Streptacidiphilus rugosus AM-16: one gene and its partner. The protein of the gene in region 1 interacts with the protein of each later gene in a pairwise test. Links are inferred from orthologs where the notes say so. Each region holds a gene or a part of one and is shown in the gene's direction. Other genes may lie near its edges.

Region 1 (3,106 bases):
GAGGATCAGCGGTCGGCCCCGGTGGAGCAGCAGATGTCCGAGCTCATGGGCGATAGTGAAGCGCTGTCGGGCCGCAGGGTGGGCCTCGTTGACGCCGATGACCTTCTGCTCGTCGCCTCGGCGGACCAGCATGCCCGACACGTCGTTCTGCATGTCTTGGTAAACGACCAGCACCCCTAGGCGCTTGGCCAACTCTTCAGGCTCAATCGGCGGTTCTTCGACTCCGAAACGGCGGAGCAGGCTCTGAGCCTCGACGTCAGCTCTGGCCATCGCGTTTCCCTTGTTCCTCTGCCGCGGACATAACGGACTGGACAGCGTCTGCCCAGCCGCCCGGTAGATCACTCAACGGCCCGGAGGCCTGCTCGTCTGCTGCGGACATGACGGATTGGACGGCATCTGCCCAGGCCTCCGGCAAGCCTGCGGTCGGTCCCGTCTCCACAAGCGGTGGGAGCAGGTCAGCCGGAGCTACGGACAGCGCCTCCGCCAGTAGCGCCAGTCGGTACGGTGGAGGCGCTTGAGCCCCTGACTCAATATTGGTGATCGAGCCGCGGGTCAGTCCGGCTCGCCGAGCCAGGTGCTCCTGGGTCAGCGAAACTCGCAGCCGGGCGGCGCGCACGCGGGCTCCAAGGCCCTCGTTGAAGGTCTTCTCGTCCACGCTGCTCCCGGATGACAGTATCGCTGTCATCCAACCTAATGCACACCGCCGCGCGAGAGCCATGCCCCTGCCTGCCAATGGTGAAGGGTCCCCATTTCGGTCTTCTTGTTTCCGGTCCAGGCCGATGGCTCAGAACTCAGCGAACGCGAGGAGCACCGGGCCGCTGGGTCGGGAGTGGGTGCTGTGCACCCTGCAGGCTCAGTCGATGAGCGCTGCCCGATCGGTAAACGCCGCGACCTGGCCAAGCGTGACAGGGTCGGGTCGTAGGCTCTCGGTATGGCGAAGAGTGGCGTGTCCGTGACCGCTGGTGCTGCCGGTGGGCCGGGGTTCAAGAAGGCAGCGTTCCCGAAGACGCACATCGCAAAGGTGCGGCAGGCGCGGAGGATCAACCGGGCGTTGGCGGAGGTGTACCCATACGCGCATCCGGAGTTGGACTTCGAGTCGCCGTTCGAGTTGCTGGTGGCGACGGTGCTGTCGGCGCAGACGACGGACCTGCGGGTGAACCAGACGACGCCGGCGCTGTTCGCCAAGTACCCGACGCCCGAGGCGATGGCGGACGCCGATCCGGAGGTGCTGGAGGAGCTGATCCGGCCGACGGGGTTCTTCCGGAACAAGGCGAAGTCGTTGCTGGGGCTGTCGAAGTCGCTGCGGGACGACTTCGGGGGTGAGGTGCCGAAGACGCTGGAGGAGATGGTCACGCTGCCCGGCGTGGGGCGGAAGACGGCCAACGTCGTCCTCGGAAACGCACGTGATCCTAAAACGGGAGAACCTTTCGGCGTGCCGGGCATCACCGTCGACACCCACTTCGGCCGGCTCGCCCGGCGGTTCGGGTGGACCGAGTCCGACGACCCGGTCAAGGTCGAGCAGGAGGTCGGCGCGCTGGTCGAGAAGAGCGAGTGGACCATGCTCTCGCACCGCGTCGTCTTCCACGGCCGCCGGATCTGCCACGCCCGCAAGCCGGCCTGCGGAGCCTGCCCGATCGCGCCGCTTTGCCCCTCCTACGGAGAGGGCGAGACGGATCCGGTGAAGGCGGAGAAGCTGCTCAAGTACGAGAAGGGCGGGCAGCCCGGTCAACGCCTGCAGCCGCCCGCCGACTACCCCGGCGAGGCCGCGGCACGCGCGGCCTCCACCGGCGGGGTCGGACCGGACGCCGCCGACGTGGACCGGGCCGGAGCGGCCGGGTGAGCGCGGCGGCCGAGGTGGGGGTCGTCCGGGAGGGGATCCCGGACTGGCTGTTGCCGGTACGCGACGTCGCCGAGTCGGTCGAGCCGCGACAGCTGAGCCGGTTCCTGCCGCCCGCCGAGGGCGGGCGGCGGTCCGCGGTGCTGGTGCTCTTCGGGGAGCAGCCGGGCCTCGGCCCGGACCTGCTGCTGATCGAGCGCGCCCGACAGCTCCGCTCGCATGCCGGGCAGCCGTCGTTCCCCGGCGGTGCGCTGGACCCCGAGGACGGCGATCCGAAGGGCGAGGGCCGGATCCGCGCCGCGCTGCGCGAGGCGCGCGAGGAGACCGGACTGGACCCGGCGGGCGTCCAGGTCTTCGGCGTTCTGCCGGACCTCTACATCCCGGTCAGTGACTTCGTGGTCACGTCGGTGCTCGGCTGGTGGCACTCACCGGTTCCCGTCGGTCCGGTGGACGAGGGCGAGGTGGCCGAGGTCTTCCGGGTCCCCGTCGCCGAGCTCGCCGACCCGGCGAACCGCGCCAGGCTCCGGCATCCGAGCGGGTTCCGCGGCCCGGCCTTCCTTGTCGACGGCCATGTCGTCTGGGGCTTCACGGCAGGCGTCATCGACCGCCTGCTCCATCACGCGGGGTGGGAACAGCCGTGGGACGGCGCCCGCGAGGTCGAGCTCGGCGACTCCGCCGTCTTCGCCTCGCGCGAGGAGCAGGAACGCGCCCGCGCCCTGATGCGGGGCGGCGGCGAAGGAGCCTGATCCGCAGGGGCGGCCTCGCCCGGCGGGTGTCCGGAGGTAAGCGTCACGGGGCCACCTCGCGCGGCGGCCCCGGACGGGACGGCTGCGGGCGGCGGCTCGTGCCACGCGCCGACGTGTCACGAGTTGTCCACAGGCTGGGGAGGGGGCCTGCGCCCACTCGGGTGGGCGTGGCAAGGTAGCCGGGTGAACGTCCTCGATGTCCTGCTGATCCTGGCCGCCGTCGGATTCGCTGTGAGCGGCTACCGGCAGGGCTTCGTCGTGGGCGTGCTCTCGGTGATCGGCTTCCTCGGCGGCGGGGTCCTGGCCGTGCAACTGCTGCCGCTGCTGCTCACACACCTCTCCCCGGGCATGGTCTCCTCCGTCGTCGCGGTGGTCGTGGTCATCGTCTTCGCGGCCTTCGGCCAGGCCTTCACCACCCACTGGGGCTGGAAGCTCCGCGGCCGGATCGGTCGCAGCCGGGCCAGGGTGCCCGACGCGATCGGCGGCGCCCTGGTGAACGTGCTGGCGATGCTGCTGGTCGCCT
Region 2 (3,632 bases), on another replicon or contig:
CGCGGTCGCGCTCACGGGAATTGCCTCCTATATCCGACCCTGTCTCCTGGTACCAGGGCTGTGGGCGTAGTCCACACGGGCGGCGCGCGGAGCGCAAGTACCCGATCGTCGATCCCACCCTGGCTTCGGTGCGTCGCAGCGCGACACGCCGTCGGGAGTGACACGGATCACTCCCATTTGCCCCAGTATCACCGGCAAACAGCGTTCCGCGCAGCGGATTGCCGTTCCACTTACCCGCTGTAGGCGTCGCTCACTCCTGGTAGACCGTCGGTCGACGTTGCGTCTCATCCCTCGGCCGTGTGACCGAACACTCCTTGACCGGGCGTAGAGTCTTCCCTTGGCCCTCCCCAGCCTGCCCACTCCACAACGTTGTGGGGAAAGGTCGGGTCACCTCGTCGTAGCCAACCGCGCACAAGGCGAGAACCGCTTCGCAGACGCCCACGCGGCGCCTGCCCCCAAGGGACTGCTCCCAAAAGGGCACGAATCGGTTACTCATGGGTAGAGATGACGATTCTCCCCCTGCGGTCCACGATGGAGGCGGCGCGACACCACCTCCAGACGTACCGACAGTGAAGGAACAGCGTGGCTTCCGGATCCGATCGCAACCCGATCATCATTGGCGGCCTGCCCAGCCAGGTCCCGGACTTCGATCCCGAGGAGACCAGCGAGTGGCTGGACTCCCTCGACGCCGCCATCGACGAGCGGGGCCGTGAGCGCGCCCGCTACCTCATGCTGCGGCTGATCGAGCGCGCCCGCGAGAAGCGCGTCGCCGTGCCGGAGATGCGCAGCACGGACTACGTCAACACGATCGCCACCAAGGACGAGCCGTTCTTCCCCGGCAACGAGGAGATCGAGCGCAAGGTCCTCAACGCCACCCGCTGGAACGCCGCGGTGATGGTCTCCCGCGCGCAGCGGCCCGGCATCGGCGTCGGCGGCCACATCGCCACCTTCGCCTCCTCCGCGTCGCTCTACGACGTCGGCTTCAACTACTTCTTCAAGGGCAAGGACGCGGACGGCGCCTCCGGCGACCAGATCTACTTCCAGGGCCACGCCTCCCCCGGCATCTACGCCCGCGCCTACCTGCTGGACCGCCTCAGCGAGCAGCAGCTCGACAGCTTCCGCCAGGAGCACTCGGGCGCGCCCTACGGTCTCTCCAGCTACCCGCACCCGCGCAACATGCCGGACTTCTGGGAGTTCCCGACCGTCTCCATGGGCCTCGGCCCCCTGGGCGCCATCTACCAGGCGCGGATGAACCGCTACCTGGAGAACCACGGCATCAAGGACACCTCGGACTCCCGCGTCTGGGCCTTCCTCGGCGACGGCGAGATGGACGAGGTCGAGTCGCTCGGCCAGCTGTCCATCGCCGCCCGCGAGGGCCTGGACAACCTGACGTTCGTGGTCAACTGCAACCTGCAGCGCCTCGACGGCCCGGTCCGCGGCAACGGCAAGATCATCCAGGAGCTGGAGTCGATCTTCCGGGGCAACGGCTGGAACGTCATCAAGCTCATCTGGGACCGCACCTGGGACCCGCTGCTCGCGCAGGACCGCGACGGCGCCCTGGTCAACAAGATGAACGTGACCCCGGACGGCCAGTTCCAGACCTACGCCACCGAGTCGGGCGCGTACATCCGCGACCACTTCTTCGGCGGAGACCTGCGCCTGCGCGCGATGGTCGAGAACATGACCGACGAGCAGATCCAGCACCTGGGCCGTGGCGGCCACGACCACAAGAAGGTCTACGCCGCGTTCAAGGCCGCGACCGAGCACAAGGGCCAGCCGACCGTCATCCTGGCCCAGACCGTCAAGGGCTGGACGCTGGGCCCGAACTTCGAGGGCCGCAACGCGACCCACCAGATGAAGAAGCTGACGGTCGACGACCTCAAGCGCTTCCGCGACCGGCTGCACCTGCCGATCACGGACAAGCAGCTCGACGAGGGCTACCCGCCCTACTACCACCCGGGCAAGGACTCGGAGGAGATCCAGTACATGCACGACCGCCGGCGCGAGCTCGGCGGTTACATGCCGACCCGCAAGGTGCGGCCGCGCCAGCTGGAGCTCCCGGGCGACGACGCCTACAAGGTCCTCAAGAAGGGCTCGGGCCAGCAGTCGATCGCCACCACGATGGCCTTCGTCCGCCTGCTCAAGGACCTGATGCGGGACAAGAACATCGGCAAGCGCTTCGTGACGATCGCGCCGGACGAGTACCGCACCTTCGGCATGGACTCGCTCTTCCCCTCGGCGAAGATCTACGACCCGATGGGCCAGACCTACGAGTCGGTCGACCGCGAGCTGCTGCTGGCGTACAAGACCTCGCCGCAGGGCCAGATGATCCAGGACGGCATCACCGAGGCCGGCTCCACCGCCTCGCTGATCGCCGCGGGTTCGTCCTACGCCACCCACGGCGAGCCGCTGATCCCCGTCTACGTCTTCTACTCGATGTTCGGGTTCCAGCGCACGGGTGACCAGTTCTGGCAGATGGCCGACCAGCTGGCGCGCGGCTTCGTGCTCGGCGCGACGGCCGGCCGCACCACGCTGACCGGCGAGGGCCTGCAGCACGCCGACGGTCACAGCCAGCTGCTGGCCTCGACCAACCCGGCCGTCGTCAGCTACGACCCGGCCTACGGCTACGAGATCGCCCACATCGTGCAGGACGGTCTGCGCCGGATGTACGGCAGCAGCGCCGAGCACCCGCACGGCGAGGACGTCTTCTACTACCTCACCGTGTACAACGAGCCGATCCAGATGCCGGCCGAGCCCGAGAACGTGGACGTCGAGGGCATCCTCAAGGGCGTCCACAAGCTCTCGGTCGGCCAGGGCGGCCAGATCCCGGCGCAGATCCTCGCCTCGGGCGTCTCCGTTCCGTGGGCGCTGGAGGCCCAGCGGATCCTCGCCGAGGAGTGGAACGTCAAGGCCGACGTCTGGTCGGTGACCTCCTGGAACGAGCTGCGTCGCGACGCGATCGAGGTCGAGGAGTTCAACCTGCTCAACCCGGACGAGGAGCAGCGCTACCCGTACGTGCAGCGCAAGCTCTCCGGCGCCGAGGGCCCGTTCGTCGCCGTGTCCGACTGGATGCGCGCGGTGCCGGACCAGATCGCGCGCTGGGTGCCGGGCCAGTACCAGTCGCTGGGCGCCGACGGCTTCGGCTTCGCGGACACCCGCGGCGCGGCCCGTCGCTACTTCCACATCGACGCGCAGTCGATCGTGCTGGGCGTGCTGACCGAGCTGGCCAAGCAGGGCAAGGTCGACCGCACCGCGCTGAAGGCGGCGATCGACCGCTACCAGCTGCTCGACGTGAAGGCCGCGCACCCGGGCAACGCCGGCGGCGACGCCTGACCGGCACGCGCCTGAACGCGTAAGCGAACAGGGTCCGATGACAGTTTGTCATCGGACCCTGTTTCATTTCTGAGTTGTTTCTGTGCGTTGAGGCAAACCACTCCCCCGAGTGGTGACAGGTGGCTACCTTTGGCGGAACGCCGACAACCGGATCGGCGCCCGCGCGATAAGGAGCACCATGTCGACGATCCGTCGCAGCACCGCTCTGTCCGCAGCCCTGCTCGCCCTCCTCGGGGCGGCCGCACCCGCCGTGGCCACCGCCGCCCCGGCCGTGGTGAACGGAACCGTGCACAACCTCC

What was found.
Region 2: the proteins of nth (region 1) and aceE interact in binary tests that used the Escherichia coli proteins (3 or more experiments, as listed by UniProt). The link is inferred for Streptacidiphilus rugosus AM-16 from one-to-one orthologs.

Annotation. Positions count from the first base shown.
Region 1 is NZ_JQMJ01000003.1:839,114-842,219, forward strand. The notes cover bases 91-2,885. They hold nth (endonuclease III), read left to right. Parts: upstream 91-931; coding sequence 932-1,840; downstream 1,841-2,885. Other genes in these bases: BS83_RS07275 (ImmA/IrrE family metallo-endopeptidase), read right to left, coding at 91-270; BS83_RS48830 (helix-turn-helix domain-containing protein), read right to left, coding at 257-718; BS83_RS07285 (NUDIX hydrolase), read left to right, coding at 1,837-2,583; BS83_RS07290 (MarP family serine protease), read left to right, coding at 2,767-2,885. In the rest of the region: more of BS83_RS07275, read right to left, coding at 1-90; more of BS83_RS07290, read left to right, coding at 2,886-3,106. UniProt on the Escherichia coli protein: DNA repair enzyme that has both DNA N-glycosylase activity and AP-lyase activity. The DNA N-glycosylase activity releases various damaged pyrimidines from DNA by cleaving the N-glycosidic bond, leaving an AP (apurinic/apyrimidinic) site.
Region 2 is NZ_JQMJ01000004.1:2,447,063-2,450,694, forward strand. The notes cover bases 213-3,533. They hold aceE (pyruvate dehydrogenase (acetyl-transferring), homodimeric type), read left to right. Parts: upstream 213-582; coding sequence 583-3,333; downstream 3,334-3,533. Other genes in these bases: BS83_RS20205 (G1 family glutamic endopeptidase), read left to right, coding at 3,512-3,533. Also shown: BS83_RS20195 (DUF3052 domain-containing protein), read right to left, coding at 1-15; more of BS83_RS20205, read left to right, coding at 3,534-3,632. UniProt on the Escherichia coli protein: Component of the pyruvate dehydrogenase (PDH) complex, that catalyzes the overall conversion of pyruvate to acetyl-CoA and CO(2).